Linked DNA regions of Methanotorris igneus Kol 5. The protein of the gene in region 1 binds, or shares a complex with, the protein of each later gene. Links are inferred from orthologs where the notes say so. Each region holds a gene or a part of one and is shown on either strand. Other genes may lie near its edges.

The links.
Region 2: METIG_RS07800 (region 1) and METIG_RS05150 share a complex: the UniProt entries of both Methanocaldococcus jannaschii proteins name them as parts of the RNA polymerase complex. The link is inferred for Methanotorris igneus Kol 5 from one-to-one orthologs.
Region 3: METIG_RS07800 (region 1) and METIG_RS04745 share a complex: the UniProt entries of both Methanocaldococcus jannaschii proteins name them as parts of the RNA polymerase complex. The link is inferred for Methanotorris igneus Kol 5 from one-to-one orthologs.

The regions. Positions count from the first base shown.
Region 1 is NC_015562.1:1,585,103-1,596,281, reverse strand. Bases 8,079-11,179 are described here. They hold METIG_RS07800 (DNA-directed RNA polymerase subunit A''), read right to left. Parts: upstream 10,876-11,179; coding sequence 8,281-10,875; downstream 8,079-8,280. Other genes in these bases: rpoA1 (DNA-directed RNA polymerase subunit A'), read right to left, coding at 10,916-11,179. Outside these bases: METIG_RS07840 (NAD(P)/FAD-dependent oxidoreductase), read left to right, coding at 1-1,098; rpsJ (30S ribosomal protein S10), read right to left, coding at 1,473-1,778; tuf (translation elongation factor EF-1 subunit alpha), read right to left, coding at 1,861-3,147; METIG_RS07825 (elongation factor EF-2), read right to left, coding at 3,631-5,814; METIG_RS07820 (30S ribosomal protein S7), read right to left, coding at 5,974-6,546; METIG_RS07815 (30S ribosomal protein S12), read right to left, coding at 6,559-7,005; METIG_RS07810 (NusA-like transcription termination signal-binding factor), read right to left, coding at 7,154-7,744; METIG_RS07805 (50S ribosomal protein L30e), read right to left, coding at 7,744-8,061. UniProt on the Methanocaldococcus jannaschii protein: DNA-dependent RNA polymerase (RNAP) catalyzes the transcription of DNA into RNA using the four ribonucleoside triphosphates as substrates. Forms part of the jaw domain.
Region 2 is NC_015562.1:1,016,378-1,027,182, reverse strand. What follows is about bases 467-3,193. They hold METIG_RS05150 (DNA-directed RNA polymerase), read left to right. Parts: upstream 467-1,410; coding sequence 1,411-1,977; downstream 1,978-3,193. Other genes in these bases: METIG_RS05135 (30S ribosomal protein S24e), read left to right, coding at 3,048-3,193; METIG_RS05140 (GTP-dependent dephospho-CoA kinase family protein), read left to right, coding at 2,570-3,046; spt4 (transcription elongation factor subunit Spt4), read left to right, coding at 2,370-2,546; METIG_RS05155 (argininosuccinate synthase), read right to left, coding at 467-1,120. In the rest of the region: more of METIG_RS05155, read right to left, coding at 1-466; more of METIG_RS05135, read left to right, coding at 3,194-3,350; METIG_RS05130 (30S ribosomal protein S27ae), read left to right, coding at 3,350-3,526; METIG_RS05125 (CBS domain-containing protein), read right to left, coding at 3,632-4,636; precorrin-6Y C5,15-methyltransferase (decarboxylating) subunit CbiT, read left to right, coding at 5,104-5,649; METIG_RS05115 (hypothetical protein), read left to right, coding at 5,651-6,007; METIG_RS05110 (sugar phosphate isomerase/epimerase family protein), read right to left, coding at 6,051-6,860; METIG_RS05105 (NAD-binding protein), read right to left, coding at 7,129-7,782; METIG_RS05100 (DUF483 domain-containing protein), read right to left, coding at 7,816-8,364; METIG_RS05095 (type II glyceraldehyde-3-phosphate dehydrogenase), read left to right, coding at 8,599-9,621; METIG_RS05090 (AIR synthase-related protein), read right to left, coding at 9,726-10,805. UniProt on the Methanocaldococcus jannaschii protein: DNA-dependent RNA polymerase (RNAP) catalyzes the transcription of DNA into RNA using the four ribonucleoside triphosphates as substrates.
Region 3 is NC_015562.1:956,538-967,516, forward strand. What follows is about bases 4,064-6,964. They hold METIG_RS04745 (DNA-directed RNA polymerase subunit P), read left to right. Parts: upstream 4,064-5,394; coding sequence 5,395-5,535; downstream 5,536-6,964. Other genes in these bases: METIG_RS04735 (ribosome assembly factor SBDS), read left to right, coding at 4,282-4,989; rpl37A (50S ribosomal protein L37Ae), read left to right, coding at 5,034-5,321; METIG_RS04750 (ribosomal biogenesis protein), read left to right, coding at 5,537-6,064; METIG_RS04755 (KEOPS complex subunit Pcc1), read left to right, coding at 6,072-6,347; METIG_RS04760 (prefoldin subunit beta), read left to right, coding at 6,411-6,758. Outside these bases: acs (acetate--CoA ligase alpha subunit), read left to right, coding at 1-2,063; psmA (archaeal proteasome endopeptidase complex subunit alpha), read left to right, coding at 2,936-3,757; more of METIG_RS04765, read left to right, coding at 6,965-7,947; METIG_RS04770 (dihydroneopterin aldolase family protein), read left to right, coding at 8,552-8,932; METIG_RS04775 (DUF2341 domain-containing protein), read right to left, coding at 8,954-10,510; METIG_RS04780 (hypothetical protein), read right to left, coding at 10,513-10,979. UniProt on the Methanocaldococcus jannaschii protein: DNA-dependent RNA polymerase (RNAP) catalyzes the transcription of DNA into RNA using the four ribonucleoside triphosphates as substrates.

The DNA.
Region 1 (11,179 bases):
AAAGTTGTTGATGTAAACTCAAAAGAAAATAAGGTTGTTTATGAAAAAGATGGAGAAAAGTTTGAATTAGATTACAATTATCTTGTTCTTGCAACAGGAGGAACACCATTTGTCCCTCCAATTGAGGGGAAAGATTTGGAAGGAGTATTTACAGTTAGAACTGTTGAAGATGGAATGAAAATTGATGAATACGCTAAAAAATCAAACAGTGTTGTTGTTGCTGGTGCTGGAGCTATTGGATTAGAGATGGCCTATGCCTTCAAAAAGAGAGGTTTGGATGTTACAGTTGTAGAGATGGCTCCGCAGGTATTGCCAAGGGCATTAGATCCAGATATGGCTGAGAAGGTTAAGGAATATTTGGAAAAAGAAGGAATCAAGATTATTTTAAATAAGCCAGTCGAGAAAATCGTCGGTAAGGACAAAGTTGAGGGTGTTGTTGTTGATAATAAAGTCATTGAGGCAGATATGGTTATTATGGCTACTGGCGTAAGACCAAATATCGAATTGGCTAAAAAGGCAGGATGTGAAATTGGAAAATGGGCAATAAAAGTCGATGAAAAGATGCAAACCTCTATTCCAAATATCTACGCCGTTGGAGATTGTGTTGAAGTTGTTGACTTTGTAACAAAACAGGTGACAATGTCTCCATTTGGAACCACCGCAGTAAGGCAAGGAAAGGTTGCAGCAAAGAATATAGTTGGAATAAAGGCAGAGTTCAATCCAGTTTTAAATGCAATGGTTTCAAAAATAGGAGACTTGGAAATTGGAGGGGTGGGTCTAAGTGCTTTATCTGCAAACCAAAATGGCATTCCAATAGTTATTGGAAGATGCAAAGCACTAACAAGAGCAAGATACTACCCAGGAGGAAAACCAATAGAAATCAAGATGATTTTTGATAAAGATAAAAGAGTAGTTGGATGCCAAATCGTTGGTGGAGAGAGAGTCGCTGAGAGAATCGATGCCATGTCAATAGCAATATTCAAAGGGGTTAAAGCAGATGAATTAGCAAATATGGAGTTCTGCTATGCCCCACCCGTCTCAATGGTAAATGAGCCATTGGCTCTCGCTGCTGAGGACGCTCTGGAGAAGTTTGATTAATCCCCTTTTTCTTTTTTTATTTTAGTGGTAGGAATGGAAAATGATGAATTCACTGAAAAAGAAATAAAAAATTTATAATTATTATGTTTTTATGTTAATTTCATCATCACTACTATATATTATAGTTCTATCAGTTACTGCAGGTTTATGACTTCTTCATCAATATAATGAAATTTATAAATCTTATAACAAAATTTTAGGCAAAAATAATAAATTAGCAAAATTATGAAAAGTGCATCATCAAAATAGACAATCAACAAAAAACTGATAATTAATCCAAAAAATTAATATTAAAAAAGAAAATTGTTGCAATCCCTAAATTGGATTGCAACCGTTTAATGGGCTTTTGCAAAATTAAACGCCCAAAAAAGACCTTATTTGAACTGAATTTCTATTTGAACTGAGTCTGGTATTTTGACTTTCATAATGTGTCTTAATGTTCTTTCATCTGCTTCAATGTCAATTAATCTCTTGTGTATTTTCATGTACCATCTTTCATAGGTCTCAGAACCTTCTCCATCTGGTGCTTTTCTTGTTACAACTTTCAATACTTTTGTTGGTAATGGTATAGGTCCTGATATGTCAACTCCTGTTTTTTCTGCAATTGCTTTTATTTGCCTACAAACTTCATCCAATTCTTTGTGGTTTGTACCACTCAATTTTATTCTTGCTTTTTGCATACTCATCCCCCTTCATTTTTTAAGTGTTTAAAAAGAGGTGTAAATATAAAAAAATAAAAAGAAAAGAGGAAATTAAGCTAATTTATTTGTTTTTTGCTTTAACATCGATTGCCATACCTGCTGCGATTGTCATACCCATATCTCTGATAGCGAATCTTCCGAGTTGTGGGATTTCTTTTACGTTTTCAATAACCATTGGTTTTGTTGGTCTGACTTTGATGATTGCAGCATCTCCAGCTTTAATGAAGTCTGGATTTTCTTCTATAACTTCACCAGTTGCTGGGTTCAACTTCTTCAAGATTTCTGTGAATGTACATGCAACTTGTGCTGTGTGTGCGTGGAAGACAGGTGTGTAACCAACTGTAATGACTGTTGGGTGTTGTAAGACAACGATTTGTGCTGTGAATTCTTCTGCAACTGTTGGTGGGTTGTCTGGGTGTCCACAAACGTCTCCTCTCTTAATATCTTTCTTACTGACACCTCTTACGTTGAAACCAATGTTGTCTCCAGGCTCTGCTTGTGAGATTTGTTCGTGGTGCATTTCGATGGATTTGACTTCTCCTTGAACTCCTGCTGGTTCGAATATAACTTTGTCTCCTGGTTTCAAGATACCTGTTTCTACTCTACCAACAGGAACTGTACCGACCCCTGTAATTGAGTAAACGTCTTGGATTGGGATTCTTAATGGTAAGTTTGTTGGTTTTTCTGGTGGGTTGAATTTGTCTAATGCTTCAACTAATGTTGGTCCATTGTACCATGGCATTTTGTCTGATTTTTTAACAACGTTGTCTCCATGGTATGACGCAACTGGGATAAAGTCAATGTTGTCTGGGTTGTATCCTAAGATTTTCAATAATTGTTCTGAGAGCATCTTTTTCATTGCTTCGTAAGCTTCTTGGCTGTAGTTTACAGTGTCCATCTTGTTAATTGCAACTGCAATTTGGTTGATACCTAATGTTCTTGCTAAGAACATGTGTTCTCTTGTTTGTGGTTGGATACCTGTTTTGTGGTCGTTTACGTCAACGACTAATATAGCAGCGTCTGCTTGTGAAGCTCCAGTAATCATGTTTTTAATGAAGTCTCTGTGTCCAGGACAGTCGACAATTGTAATTTCGTATTTTGGAGTTTCGAATTTCTTGTGAGCAATGTCGATTGTAACCCCTCTTTCTCTCTCTTCTTTTAAACCGTCCATAACGTAAGCAAACTCGAATCCTGCTTTACCTTTTTCTGCAGCTTCTCTTTTTAATTTTTCTAAAACTTGTGGGTCAATTGCTCCACTGTCGTATAAGAGTCTTCCAATTGTTGTTGACTTACCTGCGTCAACGTGTCCAATGAATGCAACGTTTAATACTGGCTTTTGTTTTGCCATATTCCACGACCTCCATTTTTATTTTTTAACTTTTACTTTTTTCTTTACTTTATTTAATTATTGTCATTTATAGCCATATAAAAATGTAAGTAACAGTTCACAAAATTAGAAAATAATTTTATCATTCGGAAAAATTTGGTAAATAGTGAATAGTAGGAAGTGGTATATATATTTTATGGTGGGGTATGGTCGTTTGCGGAATTTTTGTAAGTTATTTATAGTCGTGTGCGGAATAGTTGAATAACCTACGGTTATTCAACTTCCCTGCAACCGAAGGTTGCAGTGGATTTTTAAACTTATTTATACATTAGTGAATTTTTAAATAATCATTATCCTTCCTTAAAATTTGAAATAAGGAATAAATCTTTAAGAATTTACCAATAGTTCATTTCAATCTCTAACGCATACGACTATAATCACAATAAAATTTTGAAAGAAGTTAGGATTATGTTAAAATTCAAATAGAGCACAACCTATTTTTAATTATTCAACTTTCAATCCCTTTCTTTCTCTTATTTGTTTTATTAATTGATCCTGTAATTCAGGCGGTACTTTTTCGAATCCAGCAAACTCTATACTCCAGAGACATCTACCTTGGGTAGCTCCCCTAATTGCTCCAGCGAATCCAAACATCTCTGCAACTGGACATTTTGCTTTGATAATTGCCATGTCCCCTTCTTGCTCCATATCTAATATTTGTCCTCTTCTGTTGCTGATTTCTCTTATTGCGTCTCCCATGTAGTCTTGTGGTGTGCTGATGAATACCATTTGCATTGGCTCTAATAATACTGGTTTTGCTTGCATTATCGCATCTCTGATACCAAACCTTACTGCTGGAATTAATTGTGCTGGACCTCTGTGGATTGCATCTTCGTGGAAGATAGCATCTACTAACTTAACCTTAACTCCTTGACATTTTTCTGCTGCTAATGGACCGTTTCTTACCGCCTCTTTGAATCCTTGTATAATTAATTCTCTGGATTCGTCTAAGTGGATAATACCTCTTGTCATGTTGATTAACATGTTTCCTTCATAGATGGACATTACCCTCTTAGCTTCTTCTTTGTCCAATCCTGCCTCAACTAATGCTTTCTCAACTTCTGGTGTTGTTCTCTTCTTGAAGTCCTCATCTTTAATTTTACCTTCTTTGTATGCTTGTAAGACACTCTCTTCTAATGGTTCAACAACGAAGTAGAGTTTGTTGTGTTTGTTTGGTGACTTACCTTCAACTATTGGTGATTGTGTAGTTACCGTTTCTCTATAAACAACAATTGGGTTACCTACTTCAACCTCAATTCCTGCATCTCTTCCAATTTTTGTTTTTGTAATAACTTCAATGTGCAATTCTCCCATACCGCTGATTAAGTATTCTCCAGTTTCTTCGTTAATTTCAACTTTTACTGTGTTGTCTTCTCTTGCTATTTGTCTTAATACTTCAATTAATTTTGGCAAGTCCTTGTTGTTCTTTGGTTCAATAGCAACTGTAATAACTGGCTCACTAACGTGGGTAATTGCCTCAAATGGTGGCTCAATTATGTTGTTTGGTGAACAGATCGTTTCCCCTGCTGTTGCCTCTTTTAATCCAGTAATAGCACAGATGTTACCTGCTGAAACGCTATCTACTTGTATTCTTTCTGGACCCATGAAGACAGAAACTTGCTGAGCCCTTGCTTTTGATTTTGAAGTTACTAAGTAGATTTCGTCCCCTTGTCTTAATCTTCCACTGAACAATCTACATGCTGAAACAGGTCCAGCGTGTTTGTCCATGATAATTTTTGTAATAACTCCTGCCAATGGACCGTTTGGATCACAGTTGAGCATTGCTTTACCAATTTCTGAATTGAGGTCTCCTTTCCAGATGTTTGGAATTCTGTATTTTTGTGCCTCAACTGGGTTTGGTAAGTGCTTAATAACCATGTCTAAAACTACTTCATGCAATGGAGCTTTTTCAGCAAGTTCTTTTTGTTTGTCTTGTTCGCAGTATTCAATAATGTCTTTGAATGTTATTCCACTCTTTTGCATGAATGGAACTGAAATTGCCCAGTTGTTGTATGCTGAACCAAATGCAACACTTCCATCCATGACGTTAACAAGCCATTTGTCTTTGAATTCTTCTGGAGCCATTTTCTTAATTAAGTTGTTTACATCGGTAATGATTTTCATGAATCTGTTTTGTAATTCTTCTGGTGTTAATTTTAACTCGTTGATTAATCTGTCAACTTTGTTGATGAATAAGACAGGTTTTACTTTTTCTCTCAATGCTTGTCTTAAAACAGTTTCTGTCTGTGGCATTACACCTTCTACTGCACAAACGACGACAATTGTTCCATCAATTGCTCTCATTGCTCTTGTAACGTCCCCACCGAAGTCAACGTGCCCTGGGGTGTCGATTAAGTTAATTAAGTAATCTTTACCTTCGTAGGTGTGAACCATTGAAACGTTTGCAGCGTAAATTGTAATACCTCTTTGTGCCTCTTCCTCATCAAAGTCCAATGCTAACTGCTCTCCTGCTAAATCTTTTGAAATCATTCCTGCTCCAGCCAATAAGTTATCGGATAATGTTGTTTTACCGTGGTCAATGTGAGCACAAATCCCAATGTTTCTAATTCTGTCGTGTTGCTCCATTAAGGTTTTAATTTTTTCAATCATCTTTGCTCTTCTACCCATAATCTCATCCCTCACCTAATTATTTTTACTTTTTGTTTTGTTGTTTTTTATTTAGTATTTTATTTGGATTATAGACATAGTTTTAAATTTTTATTTTTTATTTTTGAGATAAAAGAGTTAATTGAAAAAGCTAAATTGGAAAAATATAAAACATATTGATTATCTTGCTGATTGAGCAACTCTTTCTGTTTCTTCTTTTTTCCTGACAGCGAAGCTTCTTTGAATGTCTCCTTTTGCAGCAGCAATTATTTCTTCTGCTAAGCATTCAGCAATGCTCTTTTTGTTTTTGTGTGATGCCTGCCATGCACCTAATGCGATGTTTCTTAAAGCAATATCTAATCTTCTTGATGGTGATGAGTCAACAGATTGTAAGTAAGTAATTCCACCATAGGAGATTCTTGTTGTTTCTTCTCTTGGACCAGCGTTTTCTAAGGCATCAACTAAAACTTGGATTGGGTTTTGTTTTGTTCTTTTTTCAATAATTTCAAATGCTTCTTCAACAATTTTTAATGCTTTGAGTTTTTTTCCAGTGTTGTGTTCCTTTCTCATTATTTTGTTTGCTAATCTCTCAACAATGCTCATTTTAGCTTTATCAAATTGTTTCTTTGTAAATCTACCTGCTGTGTGTGGAACATAAATTGGTGTTAAGTTTATGTATCTTCTTAAACTTGGATCTCTAACAACAACCTCTGTAGGATCCCACTTACCAAATATTTTAATTTCTTCCAACATCTCACCCCAAATTTATCTTTTAACTTTTTCTTGTCTTCCTCTAACGAGCTCTCTTAATGAGTTCTTACCGACCATAATGACCTTATATTTAACTCCTGGAATGTCCCCTTTTGCTCTTGGCCCTTTTGGTCCCCCAATACCTTCAATAATAACTTCATCGTGTTCATCAATGAAGTTTATAGCGTGGTTTCCTGGACAGAATGCTGTAACAACTCTACCGTTTTTGATTAACTGAACTCTAACACACTTCCTAATAGCAGAGTTTGGCTGCTTTGCCTCTAAACCAACTTTTTCAATAACAATTCCTCTTGCCATTGGAGCTCCTTCTAATGGGTCATATTTTTCTTTTAATCTCAATACTCTTCTGACATAGTTGTAGTCATGCCATCTACATTTCTTTCTTTTCAATCTTAACTTTCTTCCAGCAAATTCCCCTCTTGGTGATTTACTTCCTGACATCTTCTCACCATTTTACGATTGTTTTTTAATTTTAATGTTTTTTAATTTCTTATTTTTATTTTTAGTAGTTCCAATTATAACTTATATTCATGTTCATCATTTAGTTTCATTTATATATTTATTTATTGAATAAGATTTGGTTTAATATCTATTGGTTTTCTTCTGTTGTTGTGTTTGTTGTTTCAGTTTGTTGTTGTTCAGTATTGGTTTCTTCAGTTTTAGTTGCTTGAGCTTGCATTTCTACTGATTCTTTGCTTGTATCTCTAAGTACTTTTTTACCCCCAAATCTTTTTCTGAATGGCCTCCTTCTATTTCCTACAATGACCCTTATATTCTTTACGTCGGTGTGTCTTCTTGCAATTTGCACAGCTCTTTCAATGTTTCTTCCTCTGTTTCCAATAACTGCTCTTCTAAATTTAGGATTTATTCTTACATATGCTATTAATTCCCCATTAATTTTTTTGAACCAAACGTCTTCCAATTCTATTGGAGCAAATATATTTTTGATGAATTTTTTAAGGTCTGATGAATATTCTATGATGTCAATCTTTTTACCAAATTTCTCCATGGCGGTTTTTACGTTTTCTCCACCTTTCCCAATTGCTGCACCTATATCTCCCTCTTTAACAACAAATACAATCCTATCATCATCACAAATACAATCGATGACAGTTGCACCGCTTAATTTTTCAAAATAACCAATTTTCATAATTTCTTCTGTTGTTAACCTAACTTTCATTAAATATCACCTGAATTTCCTTCTTTTATTAAACTCAAAATATTTGAGTTCCCTTCTTCGAGGACAAGAAGTGCAGCAACTGGGAAAGGTTTCCCACAGATAGCCCCTAATTCTAATGATGTTACATTGTGGGTATAAACTGGAATATCTGAGAGTTTTGCATAGTATTTTACATCCTCTTCAAGTTCTTTTGGACAGTTACCAGCAATAATAACCAATTTACCTTCTCCGTGTTTTATGAATTTTATTGTTCTTTTTGAACCTAATATAACTTTTCCAGTATCAACCGCAGTTCTAATTGCCTTATTTATATCCATTTTCACTCCTCCTTCTCATTTTTTACTCCGGAGGATTTTTCCTCCAAAATATTTTGTTTGATTTTAAGCGTAAAGGTTTTGAATGTGTTGGTTATAATAGTTCAAAGTTATTTTTATACTTTTTGTATACGGACATGATTTTGAAATGTCATTTTAAAACAACAAAAATGGTTTAAACAACAGTTAGAATATATCAAAAAATAAAAGAGTTTAAATATATTAATTATCTCTATCTTCGGCAACCTTATTATTTAAGTTAGTAGTATTTATACTTTTACCCTCTTCATAGTCCCTATCAATATACAACTTAACACACCCAGTTCCTAAGTAGATTGGCTTACCTACAATAACGTTTTCAATAACTCCCTTCAACTCATCTTTATAACCCCTAATCGCCGCAGTATATAAATGTTTAACTGTCTCCTCGAATGCCGCCCTCGCCAAGACAGATGCTTTTTCTCCACCGACCCCATGCCTACCTATTGGCTTAACTTCCCCATCTGCTGTCATAATATCTGCCACAAGCATCAAGTGCCTTATATCAACATCAAGACCCTGCTCTTCCAAGGTTGATTTCATCTCATTTATAATTGCATTCCTTGCTGCCTCAATTCCAAGAACTTCCTGAATCTCTATAATGTTGTTTGTTATAGTTCTTGTTTTATCTACACCCTCAATTTTAAAGACCTCTTTCAAGTTAGAACCTTCACTGTAGAGAACGTATTCATCCCCTTCTTTTTTAATTATAACCCTTTCAATATTTGGCACTCCTTTCAACTGCACAGACCTAACTTTTGGCAATCTCTTTCTTAAAGTTTTGAGAGATGGGTTCTTTATTTTTAAATATAACTTATTTCCATCAACCTCAATTTTTAATTTCAACTTTTTCTTAATTGCGTCAACAACATCATCTATGGTTAAATCCCTACTCCTTAACCTATCTTCATCCAACTCAATGGTTATACACTCCCTTATTAAATCAATACTGACACTTTTGGAAACTGTATCGACGGTAGTACTCTCAATTTCCTTTGCGACTTTCTCTGCTTTTGCCCTATCGTATCTATAGTCCTCCTCCAAATAAATTGTCATCATTGGTGTTGATGGTTCCTTTCTCGCATCAACAATCTCAATCATCCTTGGCAAACCAAGAGTAACGTTAAGTTCCGCGACTCCCGCATAGTGGAAGGTTCTCATCGTGTTGTGTGTGATCAAACCTTCGGCCGTCGTGAAAGTTTCCAGACCTTCAACGCTTAAATCATAGACATAGCCATCGTAGTTGACTTCCTCTATCGATACTATTTCATCCCAGATGACATCACTCTCTACGGCTTTTCTAAGAACCTTCAACTCTTCCAATTCAACGTTTTTCGCTCTAGCGAGCTCTTCAAGTTTTGTAAGATGCCTTTGCAAGGTAGTTCTTCCTATCTTCTGCTTTCTGACAAACTTCCTCGCGTAGTGCAACGGATATCCGAGCTTTTTAGAGGCATCTAAAAGTGCCGAACCTATCGATGGGATCACGTCTATTAGATCGTACGTGGTTTTAGATTTCAGCGATTCAACAAGTTTCTCAAGCTTCCTAGCCTTTTCTGGAATGGAGGAACCTATCTCCTCTGCAAACCTCTTAGCGTACCTGTAGGATATCTCGATTCCGTACTGTCCCTTTACCCTTCTCTTAACGCAGAATATTCCGAACCTTGTTAGTAACAGGGCTATTTCGTCTATCAGATCTTTGGATGATGAGAACGCTCTAATCGTCTTTCTTTCAACGCTTACACTTCCGTCTCCGTCGAAATAACCCTGCAATATACCTCTGACGAACTCCTTCTCAGCGCTAAACACGAAGTCTGGAATCTTCTTCTCCTCTGCATTACTACCAAAGTTCTGGACGAACTCACTTAGAACTGAAGAGTACAACCTTATGTCATGACTCTTTGAAAATCCGCTGTGGTTATCGTATTCAGCCGTCTTAATACCAAGTCTCTCCGCCAACTTTCTGACTATTTCGATGACCTCCTTGTTTGTATTCGAGATCGACACGAAGTATTTCGTTGAATAGCCGTCTGCTAGGTATATACCCAAGAAGTATCCGAGGTCGAAGTCCAATTCGAGCTTTCTATCAATAACCTTACCGTTGATCGGCTTTATTGAATCACCAGAAACTGGATAGCTGACGAACTCAGCTAGGTCGATTGCGGATATGCAGTTCAATGGCATGTACCTTATCGCCGGAATCCTATCTCTAACCTTGAGCTTTCTACCCTCTATGGGCACTACTTTATTGTTCTGCCTGACGACGAACGAGTGATAAGGAGTTGCGGTGATTACTCTTCCAGACCTCGTCTTAATCCTTATGAGTTTCCCGCTGAATCTGTGCCTTATAACGCTTGTAATTCTCTTCCAGTGGACTTTTTCGTCCTGATCCAGGCTCAGTGCGTAGACATCTACTGGCAAATCGCAGATTTCATGAACTCCCTGCTTAACGAATCCAAATTTCTCTATGCATTCATCAACAAATCTGCCGATCTCAACTAATCTGACGTTCTCTCCTTCCTTAATTACGATCTTCTCATCATAGGGCAAGGACATCTGAGTACCTGGCTCACCAATGGACTGTGCTGCAACAACCCCAACAGCTTCCCCTGGTTCAACAAGTGTCCTCTTATAAGCTTTAACTGTCTCTTCAATAATTTCATCAATAATTTTTTCATCCGTTATGTTCTCTTTTACAAGTTTGCTTACCAATTCCTCTTTTAATGAAAGTGGCAACTCCGTATTTTCAACTTTTTTCTTAATCATTTCCGCTAACTCCATGTTACCCACCGATGAAAATTATTTGACAAAATTGCCCCAATTATTCTTCATATTTTGCCTTAACTTTGGTTATTATTTTGTCAATATCAACTGCCTTACCATGGTCTGCTTTTGATGGATCTACTCCATCTTCTCCATAGACAAATTGAATTATTGTTCCTCTTGAGTCTCTTACAGTTCCATCATACTCTGCCCTTAAATCTTGGAGAGCGTTAATTAATCTTCTCTGCATGTAACCAGATTGTGCAGTTCTAACAGCCTGGTCAACAAGACCTTCCCTACCTCCCATTGCGTGGAAGAAGTA
Region 2 (10,805 bases), 560 kb from region 1 along the record:
CTCTTTGGTCTAATTCCTTGTCATCGAATGATACTAAGCTTTCTGAATACAATGCATATGGACTTTCTCTTCCTATAACTCTCAAACTTCCTGCATACAATTTTAACTTAACCTTTCCAGTTACTCTTTCTTGTGTCTTGTCAATAAATGCATCTAAATCTTCCCTCAACGGGTCAAACCACAATCCCCTATAAATCAACTCTCCATAGAGGCTATCTACAATTTCCTTAAATCTTAACTCATCCCTTGTCAATACCAACTGTTCAAGTGCTTTGTGTGCAGTTATCAACATTACTGCCCCAGGACACTCGTAGGTTTCTCTTGATTTTAAGCCAATGATTCTATCTTCAATAATATCTATTCTTCCAACGCCATTTCTTCCAGCAATTTCATTTGCTTTTTTTATCAACTCAACTGGTTCTAATTTTTCCCCATTTATTGCAACTGGAACTCCATTTTCAAATTCAATCTCAACTATTTCTTCCTCAGTACATTCTTTTGGATTCTTTGTCCAAGCAAATGCCTCTTCTGGTGGCTCAACCATAGGATCCTCTAAAACTCCACCTTCAATACTTCTACCCCACAAGTTTTCATCAATACTGAATGATTTGCTTTCAGTTGGAATAGGGATACCTTTTTGCTTTGCATATTCAATTTCTTCTTTTCTTGTTAAGTTTAGATCTCTTATTGGGGCAATTATTTTCAATTCTGGTGCTTTTATTCTAATTACAGTCTCAAATCTAAATTGATCATTTCCTTTTCCTGTACAGCCGTGTGCTACTGCTTCAGCACCTATTTTCTTTGCGAGTTCAACGATCTTTAATGCAATCAGTGGTCTTGCCAATGCTGTTGATAATGGGTAACCCTCATACATTGCATTTGCTTTAATTGCTCTAAATATGTAATCTCTTGCAAATTCTTCCTTAGCATCAATGGTGTAATGCTCCAAAACTCCCAATTTTTTTGCCTTTTCTTCGGGTTCTTTTAATTCTTCCTCTGGTTGCCCAACATCAACACATGCAGAGACAACCTTGTATCCATAATGATCTTCCAATAGCTTCAAACAGCAACTTGTATCCAATCCTCCAGAATATGCCAATACTGCAATTTTTTCACTCATCGTTTCACCCTCAAAAATCTGGATTAGTCTTATGAATTATCATAATATGGATTATCAATTATGTGGGTATCCTTTAATGATGTAAGGTATATATTAAATCTTATGTTACCTTAATGTTTTTAGATAATGTTAAATTATAAAGTTAGGTTTATATATGATGAGGATAAAATATACGTGATAGTGTTTTATGTTATTTTTTGTTTATATTAACTTTTATTGTTCTATTTTATGCATAACATCAAATTACCCCTGTTTTGGAGTTTTAACAAAAATAAGTGCGAGGTGGTCATTTGTATAAAATTTTAACAATTTCTGACGTTATTAGAGTCCCTCCAAACATGTTTGGAAGACCACTAAAGGAGACCATTACAAACATCCTAAGAGAAAAATATGAGGGAATTTTGGATAGAGACATTGGTTTTATCCTTTCAATTGTGGATGTGAAAGAAATCGGTGAAGGAAAAATCATTCATGGCGATGGAGCAGCATACCACCCAGTAGTTTTTGATGCTCTCATCTACATTCCTGAGTTGCATGAAGTTGTTGAAGGGGAAATTGTGGATATTGTTGAATTTGGGGCATTCGTAAGGTTGGGGCCTCTTGATGGGCTCATTCACATCTCCCAAATTATGGATGATTATGTAACATACGACCCAAAAAGAGAGGCGATAATTGGTAAAGAAACTGGTAAGGTATTGGAGATTGGAGATAGAGTAAGAGCAAGAATTGTGGCAATAAGTTTAAGAGAAGAAAGAAAAAGAGGTAGTAAAATAGCATTAACAATGAGACAACCAGGATTGGGTAAATTAGAATGGATTGAAGAAGAAAAGAAAAAATCCCAACAATCAAACGAATAACCCAATAATATTTAAAATTAGTTATGGTTTAAATAACAATTAAAAAATTTGCACACGACTGTATTCCATTCATTCTGAACTGAAATGTTTGGGAATGTATAGTTGTTTGCCTTACAAATGAACGAAAACTTTATTTAAATTATATGAAGTAATTAACCTTTATTTGGAATTTTACAATTGGTTTATCGTCCTTTTAAAAAATAAATGGCAAAACAAAGTTTTGCCGTATAAAATTGGCAAACAACTATAATTAAAACCAGATTTTTTAGCAATGAAAATCTGGAAAGGATTTTTATCTAATCTGAAAGATTTCATCTGATTGATCAAGCCTGTTACTAAGGAGTTTAAATATATTTTTATTTTTTACATTAAAAGGAATTGCAGGTGAGTGTATGAGGGCATGCCTAAAATGCAAATATCTAACAAACGAAGAAAGATGCCCACTATGCATGGGAGAGACAACTGAAAATTGGAGAGGGCTCTTAATAGTTCTTGACCCATTAAAATCAGAGATTGCAAAGAAGGCAAAGATTGATGTAAAGGGGAAGTTTGCATTAAGTGCAAAATAATACATTTGGGAGGATGAGTGAGCGTGTATATATTAACAGATGAACTTAGAAAATTACTTAAAAAACCCTTCGGAAAAGTATATAAAGAACTACCTCCAATAAATGGAAAGGTTGTTTCTGTTGGTGATATTACCACAAAAACCTTATTATCAAAGGGCATTATTCCAAACTTGTCGATTTTTGATTTAAAAACAAAAAGGGATATTAAGGTAGATATAGAACATAAATTTAAAAAAACCTTTGAAGTCGAAAATCCTCCCGGATGTATATCAGATGAGGCCATCGAAAAAATTAAATACTTAGCAAACATAAATGATAAGGACATCGCACTATTAGTAAAAGGGGAAGAGGATCTATTGGTCATCCCTGTCATCAAGTATTTTCCCGAAAACACTATTGTTTTATATGGCCAACCTAATGAAGGTATTGTTTTTTTGAAAATTACACAAGAGCTAAAGAACCAAATCGACGAAATACTAAAAATGATGGAGAGGCGATAGCATGGAAATAAAGATTATATCAGATAGGCAAAACCCATTATTAAGCAGAAGAGAAATTAGGTTCATAGTTACATTTGAAGGAGCTACACCAACAATAAAGGACGTCAAGTTAAAACTTGCTGCAATGTTAAATGTTGATAAAAACATGCTTATTATAGATAGAATTGACCAAGAATTTGGTAAGCAAGAGGCAAGAGGTTATGCAAAACTCTACTTCGACGAAAAAATTATGAACATGGTTGAAAAGAAATCAGTTTTAGAAAAGAACAAAATTGAAGAAGAAGTTGCTGCGGAGGGAGAATAATGGGAAAAACACAAAAATACAAATACTACAAAATTGAAGGGGACAAAGTTGTTAGATTAAAGAAATTCTGCCCAAAATGTGGCCCTGGTGTCTTCATGGCTGAACACTTAAACAGATACGCATGCGGAAGATGTGGTTATACTGAATGGAAAAATAGTGGCAAAAAAGAAGAATAATATTATTTTTTCTTTATATCCTTATATCTTAATTGTTATCCTTAATTATTTTAATTATTTTTATTATTTTCAGAAAGTATATTTGTTAATTTGAATGTATCATAACTAAAATCCCTCTTTTAAGCCAAGAATTCTCAATGCCCTCAATACATCGGTTTTTGAAATTAATCCCTTCAAATTACCATTTTCTACAACAAAAACCCTATCCTCCTCATCCATACTACCTAAAATTTCAGAAACATCTGCATCCGGAGAAACTATTATTGGATTTTTCATAACGTCCCTAATCTTTTTAGATTTTTCGACATTTGCAATGTCATTAATTGTAACTACGCCCACTAAATTACCATTTTCAATTACTGGATAACCCAAATGTCTGTATTTTAGCATGAAATCAATGAACTCGTCAATACTCATTTCTGGATGCACGTGGATTATTTTTGTTGTCATTATGTCTTTTGCCTTTATCTTTTTGAATACTTCATCAAATATCGCTGCCCTATATTCCTGCGTAGCCCCAACGTAGATGAAGATTGCTATCAATATCAAAATAATATTCATGTTCAATAATCCAAAAATTAGCATCATGAATGCAAAATACTGGCCAATTGTAGATGCTATTTTAGTTGCCTTAATATAGCTTATCTTTTTTGATAATGTAGCCCTTAAAATCCTTCCTCCATCCATAGGAAATGCTGGGAGAAGGTTGAAAATTCCCAACAGTATATTCAAATATCCAATTGATTTAAATAATGGATATCCACTTACATTGAAATCCACATAATTTGAAAATACCAAAAGCAGAATTCCCAACGTAACACTAACCAAAGGTCCAGCAATTGCTATTTTAAACTCCCCCTCCCTTGGGATTTTGTCCATCATTGCCACGCCACCAATTGGTAAAAGCATGATTTTTGCAATCTTTACCCCATATTTTTTGGCAATATATGAATGCCCAAGTTCATGCAAAACAACTGAAGTAAAGAGTAGGCTATACAAAATAAGCCCCCCAAGTCCCCATAAGAAGTAAACCAAAATTAGTAACAAAATAAAAGTTATATGAAGTTCGATTGGTATGCCCATAACCTTAAATATCCTTAGTGATTGCAATATCTCCCCTCCCCAAATGCAAAATATTTAATATTTAGCTGTTTTGTAGTTGGATGGTATTTATCTAATCTCATTTAAATTAGATATATTGTTAAACATTCATCGAAGTTATAGTCGTGTGCGGAATAGTTGAATAATCTACGATTATTCAACTTCCCTGCAACCGAAGGTTGCAGTGGATTTTTAATTTATTTATATATTCACGAATTTCGAATAGCTTCCTTAAAATTTGAAATAGCCTGTATAGCCCTTAAAAATTTATTGCGGTTATATCCATCGAACCGAAGGTTCGAGCAACGAAACCGAAAGTTTCGCCTAATCGAAGCGAAGCTTCGAGTAGCGAAAACTCCGCAGGAGTTTTCGCCTAATTATATTAAACATTGTTAAACATTCACCAAATTAAAAAATTATTTTATATATTTAGTTTGTATTTTTTGGTATATAAATTTTTTAAATTTGGTGAAAATATGATTCCTGATGATGAATTTATAAGAGTGGAAGGTGTCCCAATAACCAAAGAAGAGATTAGAGCAGTTAGTATAGGAAAATTAAGGCTGAATAAGGATGATGTTGTTGTTGATATCGGTTGTGGGAGTGGGGGGATGACTGTTGAAATTGCAAAAAGATGCAAATTTGTTTATGCGATAGATGTTGATGACAAAGCCATAGAGACCACAACAAAAAACCTAAAAAAATTTGGGATAAAAAACTGCAAAGTTATAAAAGGCAACGCAAAGGAAATTTTAAATGATATTGATTTTAACAAGGCATTTATTGGGGGAACAAAGGATATTGAAGAGATAATAAAAACCCTAAACAAAAAAGAGATAAAGCACATCGTTGCAAATACTATTGTATTGGAGAATGCTATAAGAGTCATATCCCTATTAGAAAAATACAACTACAACGTTGAAGTGGTAAATGTATCCGTCTCTTATGGGAAAAAAATAAGCATAGGATATATGATGATGGCAAAAAATCCAATAACAATCATAACTGGAAAGAAGGGATAAAATGGACAAGATAAAGATTACCTTTGAGAATCCGAAGGGCATTATTATATCCTATATAAATATTAAATCATCCAAACTCAAAGAAGGGGATATTACCTTAGAGTTGCTATCTGAAGAAGTTCAGTCTATAGAAATTCCTTATAATAAGGACATAGAAGAAGGAGAAATTACAATAAAAATAAAATATAAACCGTTTTTTGAAATTGGAGGAAAAGATATTGATATAGATGATAAAAATAGAGATGAAAGTGTTAATGTTGTTAATGATGTTGAATATGCTAAAGAAAATGAAGACAATATAATTATAGATAATGATGATGAAGAAGACGATAATGATGTTGAAATTATAATTGCATAGCCATGTAAGAAAAATAGCTATATGGATTATTTGTCTTCATTTTTTACGTTTTTTTACATTTTTTACCACTTAAAAATTTTAAGCTATCTAAAACTTCTTCTCTGGAGCCACTTTTGACTTCAAGGATTATATTTTTAGTCTTTAACATTTTTTGCAATTTGGTGTAATCTATTTTTCCATTGAAGATAGGCAAATGCTTATCCCAGACCTCACCACAAAGTCCTACATTGTTATGTGCATGAATATGAATTACATGTCCATTTAGAGTTTCAAAATAATCTTCTATGTTAATATTGTGCATCTGTGATGATATATATGCATGCCCAATATCTATATTTATACCCAAGGTATCTTTTCCTACATTCTCTACTATATAGAGAAGTTCTTCTGGAGTTTCACCTGCACGTTTAATTCCTTTTTCATTTGTAAATACATTCTCAAGAGCTAAGGTGATTCCATAATTTTTTGATGTGTTACATACTTCTTTAAGATTTTTTATTACATTTTTAATTGAATTTTTACCTAAGACATCTCCGCCATGAATAACCACACATTCTGCTCCAAGTTTGTAAGATAGCTCCAATACTCTTTCCATTATCTTAATATTTTTATTGTTTATTTCTGTAAACTTAATACGCGTAGATTTTAGTGGTGAATCTTGATAAGGTGCATGAATTGTATATCTAATATTGTATTCTTCACTAAGCTCTTCTGCCAACTTAATTACATGATTTCCATCATTAATAAAATCCACTTCTGCAAGAGATAGTTCAATTAACTCTACATCTTTTGCCCAAACCATTCCATTTTTGTTAAATTCTTTAACAGCTTGTGAGTTTATACCTACTCTCAAGATTTTCACCTGAGATTTGGTGAATTTATTATTTGTCTATATTGATATTTAGAATTATATAAATAAAAAAATATAAAAAAATTCAAATATTATAAATACACATAATATATATTTTTGTTCATTTATTGTTAAATATAAGTCATAAATTATGAACAAACTTTACAATTTCCATAGTGTTGTTCCTCATATTTATTTTTTACTAATGATTAAATATCCAAATAAATTAATAAACAAATTAATTAAAAATAAAATAACCTAATTGACATTTTTACTCTGTAAAAAACTTTCTTATCTCATCTACAGAATCTGACTTGACAAGTACTAAAATCCTCTCTCCTGGCTTCAATTCGGTATTTCCATCTGGAATTTTTAATTCTTTATCCTCATAAACAGCAATAATCAAGTAATCCTTTGGTCTTCCTAAGTCCTTTATTTTTTTATTTGCAACCTTTGAATTTTGAGGTATCACCAATTCAAGAATCTCTGCATCTCCCCTACCAACAATTGCCAAATCAACAACTCCAGGTCTCTCTATAAGTTTCTCTATATAATTTGCCGCTACAAGCTCTGGGCTTATAACAACATCCACACCCAACCTTTCAAAAACATCCTTATATTCTGGCTCACTAACCCTTGCTATTGTCTTTGCAACACCATAATCCTTTGCAATTAATGAACTCATTAGATTTATTTCCTCCTTCCCAGTAACTGCTATAAATATATCCGCATCTTCAATGCCGGCATCCTCTAAAATTTTTGTTTTTGTGCAATCCCCATGTATAACAAGGGCATCGAGCTCTGCAGAGATAGTTTTGCATTTTTCTTTGTCAATATCTATTAAAACCAAATCATAACCCTTTCCAGACAACGACTTTGCAAGGGTGTAGCCGACCCTACCAATACCTGCTATAATTATATACATATTAACCACTTCACCTTATCATCATTTTTAGTATTATTTAAGTATTATTTTTTCATAGTATTCATCATATGCCCCATGGAAATGTGGAAGTTTTTCTTTTAGCTTCCTCTCCAATTCTAAAATTTTATAATATTCCTCCTCTGTTACAACAGCTATTAAATTCCTCTTCCAACTTTTTTCACATTTTAAACTGCATGGTATGAATCCAGATGGCAAAATTATCGCATAAGCATTACTGAATTTTTCTTTTATTTCTTCCGCTTCTTTTAAGTGCTCACTGTCAATTCCTATTCTAAAATCCTCAGCAAAGGATTTTATGCAGCACTCTGGGTAATTCAGAAGTTTTCCAAGTTCGTAGTCATCCAATCTCCTATAAACACCCAACTCCATAGAGACCATAGGATCTATTGCAGGTCTAACCTTTGGCTTATATTTTTCAACAATTTCTATTTGCTTTTTGAGCCTAAATATTATGTAGTTGTACTTTTCCTCATCCAGATCTTTTATATATTCCCCTAAGATTTTGAAGTTACTACTGTCTTTTTTCCTTAATTCCTGTATTTTATTTAAGATTTCTTTCATATGTATCCCAATGTCATTATTTTCATGGTAAAACTTATTGTCTATAATTTCAATACCTGATTTTAATACCTTTTATCACTAACTATTATTGTTGCTATTTGGTTATAATTAATGTTATAGTTAAGTTATATTAAGTTATATATAGAAGTTCAACAAATTTTAGTTATAAAATTGGATTTAGTTTTATACTGATTTTTGATTGTTTAAGAGTAATTGTTTAAGAGTGGTGGTATAATGGCAGTTAAAGTATTAATAAACGGATATGGTTCAATAGGTAAGAGAGTTGCTGATGCAGTTGCAAAGCAAGATGATATGGAGGTAATTGGAGTTACAAAAACAAAACCAGATTTTGAAGCAAGATTGGCTGTTGAGAAGGGTTATAAATTATTCGCAGCAATTCCAGAGAGAAAGGAACTATTTGAAGAAAAAGGGGTTGAAATTGAGGGGACTATTTTTGATGTAATTGAAGATGCAGACATAGTTGTCGATTGTGCTCCTGGTGGAATTGGGAAGGACAACTTAGAGAATATCTACAAAAAATACAAAGTAAAGGCTATTTTGCAAGGGGGAGAAAAGGCAAAGTATGTTGAGGACAACTTCAACGCATTGTGGAGTTATGATAGATGCTATGGAAAGGACTATGTTAGAGTTGTATCATGTAACACAACAGGGTTGTGTAGGACATTGTATGCAATTGATTCAGTTACAGATATTGTTAAAGCAAGAGTTGTTTTAATTAGGAGAGGAGCAGACCCTAACGATGCAAAAAGAGGTCCAATCAATGCAATCGTTCCAAACCCACCAACAGTTCCATCCCACCACGGGCCTGATGTAGTTTCAGTAGTTCCTAAGTTTGAAGGGAAGATTTTAACTTCTGCTGTTGTAGTTCCAACAACATTGATGCACATGCACACATTGATGGTAGAGACAACAGGAACTACAAGAGATGCTATCTTAGATGCAATTGAAAAAACACCAAGAATAATAACAGTTAAGGCATCAGAGGGCTTTGATTCAACAGCAACAATTATTGAATATGCAAGGGACTTAGGAAGAATGAGATATGACTTAAATGAGATTGCAATTTGGGAAGAAAGCGTTAATGTCGTTGACAATGAAGTATTCTTAATGCAAGCAGTGCACCAAGAAAGTGACGTTGTACCAGAAAACATTGACTGTATAAGAGCAATGCTCCAAATGGAAGAAGACAACATGAAATCTATTGAAAAAACAAACAAAGCATTGGGAATTAAATAAATGCTTTTTTATTTTCTATTTTTTCTGATGAAATAAATCAATATTTAAAAAAATTTAAAAAAGAAAAGGTTTTTTAGGTTATGGATTAGTTGGTTGTTAATTTTTTAAATAAATTTTTTCTTTTTCAACAACTTCAATACAAAATCTTTCTTTTTAATTGCCTCATCGCATGCTTTTCTAACTCTTTCTTTCATCTCCTCAAAGTCCTCTGGTTTTTGTTCCCCAACAACCTTTTTAACTGGTGTATATGCTGCCTCCCTAAACTTAGGAACTAACGGGATTTTTTTACCGTCATCAATAATATAGCTTTCATTTCCTTCCCTAACCTCTCCAACAATCTCTGCCTTTGCCTTCCTCCTTATTTCATCGGCATATTCCTCTGGTGCAATGATTAGGAGAGAATCGATTGAAACTCCCAATGGGTCTATGTCCAACTTATTGAGCATATCCAAAACTTTTGGATTTATTTGCTTATAAACCACCTCCTTATCAAAAACTAACGAAACATTGGCGGTTTTTGAAATTTCATAGGCATCTCCTCTCAAACCTCCATTGGTCACATCTGTCATTGTATGCACATGATTTACTAAACCACTCTCAATTAAACTCTTACATGCCGTTAAGAAATCCACATTTAATGTTTCATAAATCACATCAAACATGCCATAATATAGGGCGGTTGTTGTTATCGTTCCTCCACCGCTTCCCTCAGTCATTAAAATAACATCCCCAACCTCTGCCCTTTTCCTTGCTGTCGGTTTTCCCTCCTTTATAACACCAATAGCTCCAACAGAACTTACCATCCTATCTCCTAAAACCATATCTCCTCCAACTCTCAAAGTACTTCCAGCAACCAGTGGAACATTTATTGCTTCAGAAACAGTGCAAATTCCTGCTGTGAAATCTAAAATCTTCCCCACATCTCCATCATCTGCCAAATGAACATCGCTTATCAATGCAACTGCCTCTGCCCCCATAACATAAACATCCCTTAATGCTGCCCTTGCAACATGAAAGCCCCCTAAAAATGGAAATTCACTTAATCTTGAATGTGTTCCATCAACAGCAACAACAATATACTTTGCATCCGCCTTAACAACTCCTGCATCATCTTGTTCCCTACTATCAACTTCTGCTTTTTGCTTAGTGCTTTCGATTATCCTTGCTATCTCCCTATGCACAAA
Region 3 (10,979 bases), 620 kb from region 1 along the record:
TCATAGGAGCATCAAAAACAGAGGGGAAGGTTGGCTATTCTATAATGAAAAACCTCATGTCTTTTGATGGAAAGCTATATCCAGTAAACCCAAAGTATGATGAGATTTCTGGGCTAAAATGTTACAAATCTGTCTTAGATATAGACGATGAGATTGACTTGGCAATAGTTGTTGTTCCCGCCCAGGCTGTTCCAAAGGTTATGGAAGAATGTGGGGAGAAAGGGGTTAAAGGGGCAGTTATAATATCTGCTGGATTTTCTGAAGTTGGAAATTATGAGTTAGAGGAAGAAGTGAAAAAAATTATAAAAAAATACAATATTGCAACAATTGGACCTAATTGCCTTGGTATAATGAATACCTATCGCAATCTAAATACAACATTTGGGAAATTATTCCCAAACAAAGGAAATATATCCATAATATCTCAAAGTGGTGCTGTATTAACAGCAATATTGGATATCTCCCCTTTATTGAACCTTGGATTCTCAAAAATCGTGAGCATTGGCAATAAAATTGACGTCCAAGAAAGTGATTTAATGGAATATTTAATGACTGATGAAACCACAGAAGTTGTGGTTTTGTATATTGAGGGGTTAAAGGATAAGAGGTTTTTGAGTGTTGCAAAAAAACTATCGAAAGTAAAGCCCATTATTGCATTAAAAAGTGGAAGAACTGAGGAGGGGGCTAAAGCAGCATCTTCCCATACTGGAAGTTTGGCAGGAAGTGATGAGATTTACTCCGCGGCGTTTAGAGAAGGGGGGATCTTAAGGGCAGATACATTTGAGGAACTTGTGAATTTAATGCACATCTTTTCAACACAACCACTAATGAAGTTCAATGAAATTGGTATTGTTACAAATGCTGGTGGCTTTGGAGTCATGGCCGCAGATATGTGCAAGAAGTATGGTGTGAAGTTGGCGAATTTTGAGGAGAAAACAAAAGAAAAACTAAAAGAAAAACTCCCAAAAACTGCAACAATAAGTAATCCACTTGATATAATAGGGGACGCAGATACAGAGAGATATAAAAATGCAGTTAGCACTTTAATGGAAGATAAAAATGTAAGTGGGTTGTTAGTTATTTTAACCCCCCAAGAGATGACGAAGCCATTGGAGGTTGCTGAAGAAATTGTGAAATTAAAAGAATATTACAGAGAGAATGGCATAAAAAAACCCATCGTAACGTCTTTTGTTGGAGGAGCTTCAATAAAGGGAGCAAAAAGTTATTTAAGAAAAAATGGCATTCCAAGTTACATAACTCCTGAGGCAGGGATCGAGGCATTATCTTACCTCTACAAATACAGCAAAATGAAAACAAAAGAAGATTGGGATGAATACTTGGAAAAAATTAGAAAAGAGTTTGAAGAAATAAAAGACAATAACAAAGAGACAATTGAAAAATTATTTACTAATTTAAATGAATATACTGCAAAGAAATTTTTGAAACTCCACGGTATTCCAGTTCCAAAAGGATACATAGCAAAGAATAAAGAAGAAGCAATAAGATATGCAAAAGAACTTGGCAGTAGATTAGTTATGAAAATTGTCTCTCCAGATATATTGCATAAGTCAGATGCTGGATGTGTAATTATTAACCCTCAAGATGTTGGGAAAGCTTATGAAACAATTATCAACAATGCAAAGAGGTACTTTGAAGATCATGGGATTGATGGAGTTATTGAGGGGGTTTTGATTGAGGAGTTTGTTGATGGATTGGAAATAATTGTTGGTGGTAAGAGGGATGAGATTTTCGGGCCTGTTGTAATGACTGGATTAGGAGGGGTATTTGTTGAGGTATTAAAAGATGTTTCATTTGGAATATATCCAATAACAAAGGAATATGCCCATGAAATGTTAAAAGAATTAAAATCCTACAAAATATTGGAAGGAGTTAGGGGAAGACCGAAGAGGGACATTAAATCCATAGTTGATTTAATTGTAAAACTTGGAGTAATGATGGAACTGTATGATGAGATAAAGGAGATTGATATGAATCCTGTGTTTGTAAAAGAAGATGGAAAAGGATGTTGTGTAGGTGATGCGTTGATAATACTGAAAAAATAGATAAAAAATAAATAAAAAAGCAAAAACAAAAGATTAAATAAAAATAATTAAAACTGTGGAGGGTTTTTATAGTTGTGTGCGAATTTTTTTAAACTTATTATAAAAACTTATAAAATTTTAAGTTGTCATTTTTCCTCCTTTAAATTTTGAAATTGAGTATTTAATGCCTTATAAATTTTATTAAAGTTATGTTCAGTTTCTAACGCACACAACTATAACTAACCCGATCCCATTAGGGTTCTCGGGTTAGCACCCTCCACCATAACCTTTAACTGCTAAATATTCCCCGCGAAGGAAAGACCTCTTCAATATCAAATTTACCTCAGTTAAAAATTCTTTTGCTATCTTGTCAAGGTAAATCTTAAATTCACCATCATAGACCAGTTCATCTCCTTCGCGGGGCTCTTTCATAATCTCTACTCCAAATTTAGGCCCTCTTCAACCGAATCCTGCAAAGTATATAACTATGGAGTCGGCATTTGCCTGCTTCAATTTTTTCTTAATAAATTCCAATGCATCCTCAGATATGTTAACAGGTATCATAGCCATCACCATGAAGGTTTGACATTAAAATCTCTAATGGTTATTAGAATTTTCTCATATATAAATGTTATGATAAGGTTGTGTCATAAACTAACACATACGATATAAAAATAAGAGATAAAAAAACTTAAAAACCACTATCTATAAATACAGTAATAAGTTAAAATATAGTTATAAATATTATTAAGCAAACAGTATTTGTTTTTTGGTTAATGAATTGGTGAAAAACAAAATACAAACGAAATGCTAATAATTGATTTTCTTCAAAAATATTAAATAGTATACAAATTTAAAAAATTTGTGAATTTAAGATAATTGGAGGTAAAAGTATGCAAATGGTTCCAGCATCTGCTTATGACAGAGCAATTACAGTATTTAGCCCAGAGGGGAGGTTATACCAAGTAGAATATGCCAGAGAAGCCGTAAGAAGAGGAACTACAGCAATTGGAATAAAATGCAAAAACGGAGTAGTTTTAGCAGTGGATAGAAGAATAACAAGTAATTTAATTGAAATTAGTTCAATTGAAAAAATCTTCCAAATTGATGACCACATCGCAGCAGCAACATCAGGTTTAGTTGCAGATGCGAGAGTTTTAGTTGATAGAGCAAGAATTGAAGCACAAATAAATAGAGTTACTTATGGAGAACCGATAACTGTTGAAGCATTAGCAAAAAAAATCTGCGATATAAAGCAGGCATATACACAACATGGGGGGGCAAGACCTTTTGGTGTAGCACTTTTAATTGCTGGAATTGACAGGCACAGTGCGAGACTATTTGAAACAGACCCAAGTGGAGCTTTAATTGAATACAAAGCAACAGCAATAGGTTCTGGAAGACCAATTGCAATGGAAATTTTAGAGAAAAAGTACAATGAAAACCTAACTATTGAAGAAGCTATGGAGTTAGCCATATATGTGTTGAGTAAAACAACAGAGGAATTGAAACCTGAAAATGTGGATATGGTTGTTATAAAAGATGATGAAAAGATGGTGGAAAGAATTCCATACGAGAAAATTAAAGAATTAGTGGATACAGTTAAAGAAAAAATAAAACAGGAAAAAGAAAAGGAAAAACAGGAAGAAGAAAATAAAGAAGAAAACGGAGATAACACTGAGGAAAATAATGAAAAAGAAGAAAATCCACAATAAATTATGAAATATTTGAATTAAATAATGTTCAATATTAAGAATAAAATTGATTTTAATCCATGATTTTATAGTCGTTGCGTTATAATAGCCACAGCCATCAATGAAATGAAGGCATAAATTATGGTTTGATTTAAATTTTATACTTATTTATTATTCTTTCAAAGATTTTACTATGCCCAATTATATGAAAAGAATTACACAAACAGTTACATGCCAACTTTAAATATCTCTTCCGTTTTATGTTTTTTTGCTATTATAGTCGTGTGCGTTAGAAATTGGAAATATGCTATTGACAAAGTCATAAAGATTTATGCCTTATTTCAATTTTTTGGCAAAACCTTTTAGGTTTTGCCGTATATTTTAAGGAAGAATAAAGATTATTTAAAAATTCATTAATGCGTAAATACGTTTAAAAAATTTCGCACACGACTATATTTTGTATTTTGTTTGCAGTGTTAATAATATATGTTTTGATAATATCATGTATTGATAGAAAGATATATAAATAAAAAGAAGGGATTATTATGGTGTCCGTAGATAAGGCTGTTATTGCAAGATACCAATCACATGGAGAAAAGTTTGAAATATTGGTAGATCCTTACTTAGCTGCAAAACTTAAGGAAGGGCAAGATATAGACATTTCCGAGATTTTAGCCATTGAGGCCGTGTATAAAGATTCTGGAAAAGGGGAAAAGGCTTCAGAAGATGCACTGCTTAAAGTTTTTGGTACAACAGATGTTAAAGAAATTGCAAAACAAATTATATTAAAGGGACATGTCCAACTTACTGCTCAACAAAGAAAAGAGATGCAAGAACAAAAAAAGAAACAAATTATATCTTTAATTGCAAAAAACACTATAAATCCACAAACTGACACACCACATCCACCTAAGAGGATTGAAAAAGCTTTGGAAGAAGCTCGTGTTAACATAGATATTTACAAGAGTGCTGAAGAACAATTGCCACGTATAATAAAAGAACTTAGAAAGATATTACCAATCAAATTTGAAAAAAGGGATGTTGCTATTAAAATCCCTGCAGAATTTGCGGGAAGTGCATATCACATACTACATCAATATGGAACTGTAAAACAAGAAGAGTGGCAATCTGACGGTTCTTTAATTGTTGTTATAGAAATTCCAAGTGGTATTGAAGCAGAGTTTTACGCTCATTTAAATAAAGTTACAAAAGGAAATGTTCAAACAAAAGTCCTAAAAAGATATGACTTATAAAAACAAACAAAAAACAAAGATAAAAGAATTAAAAGGTGGTAGTAATGGCATTTAGTCACACAAAGAAAGTTGGGCCAGCAGGAAGATTTGGTGCAAGATACGGTAGAAAAATTAGAGTAAGAGTTAGAGATGTTGAAATAAAAGCAAAGAAAAAATACAAGTGTCCAGTTTGCGGATTCCAAAAATTAAGAAGAGTAAGTACTTCAATCTGGATGTGCGGTAAATGTGGAGCTAAAATTGCCGGAGGAGCTTACACTCCAGAAACAGGTGCAGGTAAAGTCGTTACAAAGGCAATTAGAAGAGTAATTGAAAGCAAGAAAAGAGAAATCTAAATAAATTTAACTTAACTACTTTTTTCTCTTCCAAACTAAAATTTTCCATAATGTTATTTTGCGGTGGGGAAGTATGACAGAGTATAAATGCATAAATTGTAAAAAAGTTGTAACTTTGGATGAAATTGGTTCAAAGGCAAAATGTCCTTACTGTAGTAGTAAAATCCTAATAAAATTAAGGCCTAAGACAGTTAAGTTAGTAAAGGCGAGGTAATATGAACAATATGATAATAACCACATCAAGAAAACCTTCCCAAAGAACAAGAAGTTTTGCTAATGATTTGGCCAGGGCTTTAAATGTTGAATATCTAACAAGAGGAAAAACTCCTTTAAGAGAGATTTTTGAGTATTACGACAAAGTTATCATCATTGAGGAATTCAAGGGAAATCCCGGAAAGTTAAAAATCTATGATGTTTTAAGGAATAGAATATTGTCAATGTTTATATCAATTAAATTACAAAAAGAAGTTTGTGGAGAAAGGGTGACTAACGATAACGGATTGGCAGTTAAATACACTGAAAATACAAAGGAATATTGTAATTTGTTTTTAGATTATGGATTTGAATTTGTAGAGGATAGTGATTTTGTTATGAGTTTTGAGAAGGTTAAATATCGCAATCCACCAACAGATAAAAACAAAATGGTTCTTTTCTCCATCCAGTTCTATAAGAATGATAGAAAAGTTGGACCATTAATAAGAGTCAAATCTATAAAGACATTTGATAAAATCGATGTTAAATAAATTAATAATGAAAATATTAAAATGGGAAAAAATGTCAAAGATAAATTCTTTTTGCCTGGAGATTGAGTTTGATTCTCCTGAGGAAGCCGAGGTTATTTATAAAGCTATACTATTGGATCATTTAGAATCTCAAATAAAATCAAAAGCAGATATGCAATTAAATGCCAATATTTTAAACATTCAGATTTTTGCCGAAGATTTAAGTATTTTAAGAGCGGCATTATATTCTTATTTAAGGTGGATAAAAGTTTCAGATAATATCTATAAAATCTGTAAAGGATAAACTATTTTAACCATTAAACATAAAGATAAATAAACAAATCAAAAAATAATTTTGGGTGAAAGTATGGAATTGCCACCAAGTGTACAAAGTCAAATTTTACAGTTCCAACAACTTCAACAACAATTACAAATGATTGTTATGCAAAAACAGCAAATAGAAGTGCAAACAAAAGAGATTGAAAAAGCTTTAGAAGAACTCGGAAAAGCTACAGGAGATGAAGTATATAAAATGGCTGGGGGCATTTTTGTCAAAAGAAATAAGGAAGATGTTAAAAAAGAATTAGAAGAGAAATTAGAAACTTTAAAATTGAGAATATCAACATTGGCTAAACAAGAAGAAAAAATGCAAAAAAGATTAAGCGAGTTGCAAGAAAAATTACAGCAGGCAATGGCATCCACTGCAGCACAATAAGAATTTAAGTTTTTCTAAGCTTAAATTTTGTTTTAATTATTATCTTTATTTATTTTTGTTTTTTTATTTTATTTTTTTTATTCATTTTAAATTTTTTGAATATTGGGCCATTTTGCTTTATATGAACACAAACCCAATAAAATTAAAAATATAACGACTTTATTTTTTGGTGACTACCATGGAGCCGCTCCAAGAAAACATCGAGAATCTACTAAAATTCTTAAAGAATGACGAAATTCTATTTTTATGCCACCACAATGCAGACCCTGATGCTGTAGGGGCGAGCATTGCATTGAAGTATCTTGCAAAAACACTAAATCCATCTGGGAATTTCAGAATATCAGCCAATTCTATAAGCAAACTGTCAAGAAATATTTTGGAAGAGGTTGATGAAGAAGTTGAAATAGTTGAATACCCAAAATTACCAAAAACAGTTGTTTTGGTAGATACTTCATCAACAAACCAGTTGAGCGTTGATGAGGATAAGTTAAAGGAGTGTGATGTTGTTTTAATTGACCACCACAAAAAGACAAACTTGGTTAATTTATGTAAATTTTATATTGTTGATGAAAAATCGCCATCCACATGCGAAATTGTCTCTGAAATTTTTAGGAAACTTGGCATCTATCCTCCAAAAAATATAAGGATTGCATTATTGTGTGGAATTTTGTATGACACAAAACACTTAAAACTTGCAAATGAAATGACATTTAGCATATTGGCGTGGCTTATAAAAGGCATAAGTTTCCAAAAAATCCTCTATCTCTTATCCCAAGAGAGTGATAAGAGTAAGAGAGTGGCTCATTTAAAGGCATGTAGTAGGATGGAGATTAGAGAGGTAGATGGCATTACTGTTGCTTTGTCTCATGTAAGTTCCCATGAAGCATCATCTGCAAAAACCATTGTTAGTATAGGGGCAGATATTGCATTTGTTGTAGCAGTTAGGAAAAGAGAAGAAGAGATAAGGGTTAGTGCAAGGTGTAGAAAGAGTGTCTCAAAAAAAGTTCATCTTGGCTCTTTAATGGAAAAAATAGGGAAAGAACTTGGAGGAGAAGGAGGAGGTCACGCAGAAGCGGCGGGTTTAAATGCACCTTATGATAAAAAGAAGAAAAATAAGGATGATGTTATAAAAGAGGTCTTAAATTTATGTTTTGAAATGTTTAAAAAAGAGTGGGAAAATATTCAATAACAAAACTTTTTAAAATAGCTGTGTGCGTTAAGAATTTGAAATACAAGACTGTAAAATTAACTTAACATCATACCAACTACGAAGATTTTGAAGCTGAGATTTGAAAACAATATTACATTTTAAGTTAAATTTTTGAATCGATTATCATTACTAAAATGTAATTATCAATGTTTTTTATAATTATCTCACCAAAGCTTGTCCCAACACCCAAAAATTTAAAGTTCCCATTATATTTTATTAATAATTCGATATCTTTGGTTATCTTTAATGCTGTTGCACAAATCCCAACTACGTCCAAATTTTGAGAACTCCAATCATATACAATATCTCCCCCCCACTTATCAAAAATATACCCTTTATTCCATCAATTTTTTCAATTTTTCTAAATTTTTCACGTTCATACTTATAGCTCCTTTTTTTGGTCGACCATTAGTATGATTGTATTAATTTAATTTATTAAAGTTTTGATAACTTAAAAGTGCTACACATATTCCTATAGCGTTATCATATATAAACATTATACCTTTTTTAAATCCGAGTTAAAAATTTATAAAATTGAAAAACAATAAAATGTAGTTTTTAGAGATAAAAAGGAGGGATTTTTATGGCAAATATAAAAAAATTGGAAGAAAGTGAGGTATTTAAGAGCTACTTTAAAAATTTAACTGATAGGGAAAGGGCTGTTTTTGAGGGAGGAATTACTTTGGGAGCTTTATTTCATCAATTTGTTGGGACACCAGTGAGCTTAAATAACAAAGAAAGTTTGGAAAAAGCAATTGAAGAAGCAATGAAAAACCAACCGTGTGTGGAAGATATTGAGGTTAAAATAGTTGGGGACTTTGAAGAAGGAAAATACGTATCCTTAACTGGTGAAATGTTAAATGTTAAATTAAAAATAAGGGTAAATGAAACTATTGCTATTTTAAGGCTAAGATATATTGAAGAGTTAGATTATCCTTTGATGTATGTTGAAAAAATTGAATAAATTATTTTTATATTTTTAATTTTATTCCACTAACTTTATGCCGTATCCCCATGTATTTTCATTCTTTCCTGCTAACATGTCTATTATCGATGGTGAGTTGCTATCTTCTACAAAGTTTGAAGGCGAGATGTAAATGAGTGTTTGATTGCTTATATTCACAGTTGGTTCTGGATTGGTGTATTTTCTTATAATTATATTATCCCACCAAGTAGTTTCGTTATGTCCTGCCAATCCAATATATCCACCATTATTTGAAATAGTGTACATCCCATTAGTATTAGCAGGTAATTCTGGACTGCTATCCGTAGTTTGTTCATAATATAATGTTGCTTTTGTTTCATTTATTACAATTCCAAATTTATACCACGTGTCGGACATTGCATTAAAACCATTTGAAGGTGTATCTCCGACTGTCCATGATGTTGTGTTTGCAAATCCTGATATGTAGTTACCTCCTAAACCTATAGTGTACTTTTGTCCTCCACCTGTATTATTACAAAGGAAGTAAAAGTCCCCAGATCCGTTTGTTTTTACATTAAAAGTTATTATTTTATTTGTTGTTAAATTCACATTCTTATACATGTAGGAATTTGCATACGCATAATAGCTTGGTGCTGGATTTCCATCTGATTGATTTTCTCCAGCAGAAGAATTAACATTCCATGTTGATACTTTAGATCCATTATCAAAGTAATCAAATACTACGTCGCCATTACTTTCATTCGTTGCCTCTGAATTTCCATAATATATGTAGATTATTGCATCCCCATTTGCAGGAATGTAAGGCACTTTTATCCATATAGACGCATTTTCGGATGTTGAATTCCAATATTCAATCCAGTATGAAATATTTTTTTCCGTATTTGTGGTAGTGTTTAAATAGGTAAATCTAATGTCACTTCCATCTGATTTTGCCTTTGAAAAATTAAAGTTTGAGGAATTTAACTTTATTAAAACTTGATAATCCGTTAAGTTTTTCCCTGAATTTTCGTGTATTATTATCATTTTTCTATAATCCCAATCCTTTAAACTCCAACCACTTAACAAAACATAATGATATGCATCTAAAATTGTTTTTACAGTGCAATATTGATAGGAATTCACATCCTTTGTTTTAAATACTCCATCTTTTGAAAGATTATAGCTAAATGTATAATTAATCTTAAATGTAAATCCATCAACCATTGTTATATTTGTTATTTTAATGGGGGTGTATTCAAAGTTATATCCCATTTTACTATACTCTTCACTTATATTTTCCAAATAAGCGTTGGTTAAATTTTCTGTTCTCTCTTTTATGAAATTTAATGCATCACTTACATTATTAAAAAATGGATTTTGTGCCCCATTGTTGTATCTTTCAATAACTTCAAGTTCCGCATCATTCAACGCCTTGTTGAATATTTTAGGAAGTGCAACATTAACAACATGTTCAACTGTTGAAGATTTCAAATCAACAGAAGATGCTTTCATCTCGTTCAATACCATTTCTCTATGGATGTCTATTGTTTGATAAACCAAAGTTCCAGTTAAAAGCAACAATAGAGTTAGCGTAATCATAGTTTGAGATAGATACATATTTAACCACCATACACTTTAAGTTTAACCTCAATAGGTTTTGATGTGTTGAAGTAATAAAATGCTCTCTTAAATGTACTATTATTATATGTTTCATTTAAATATTGCATTGCAGCACTTTCAGATAAAAAATACTCCTGAGTAATATTTAATTTTGTTTCATTCCCATAAATCCCATACCAACCTTCAGTTCTATTTAAAAGTATTGTAGATGAGACAACTACTTCATTTCCCGTAGGTGAACCTTCTTTTATAGTTATATTCCCTATTGTCAATTCATAATTTTTAAAATTTATTCTATTTCTTAGAATATTATTTGCAATATCTTCACATTCATTATTATACAAAATAATACAAGATTCTAAGGTCCCATCGGAAACTAAATCCAATAAAGTGTGTGATGCTTTATCATACAATATATTGGTCTTAACAGCACTTGTATATGAATGAACATGTTCAGATAAAGATG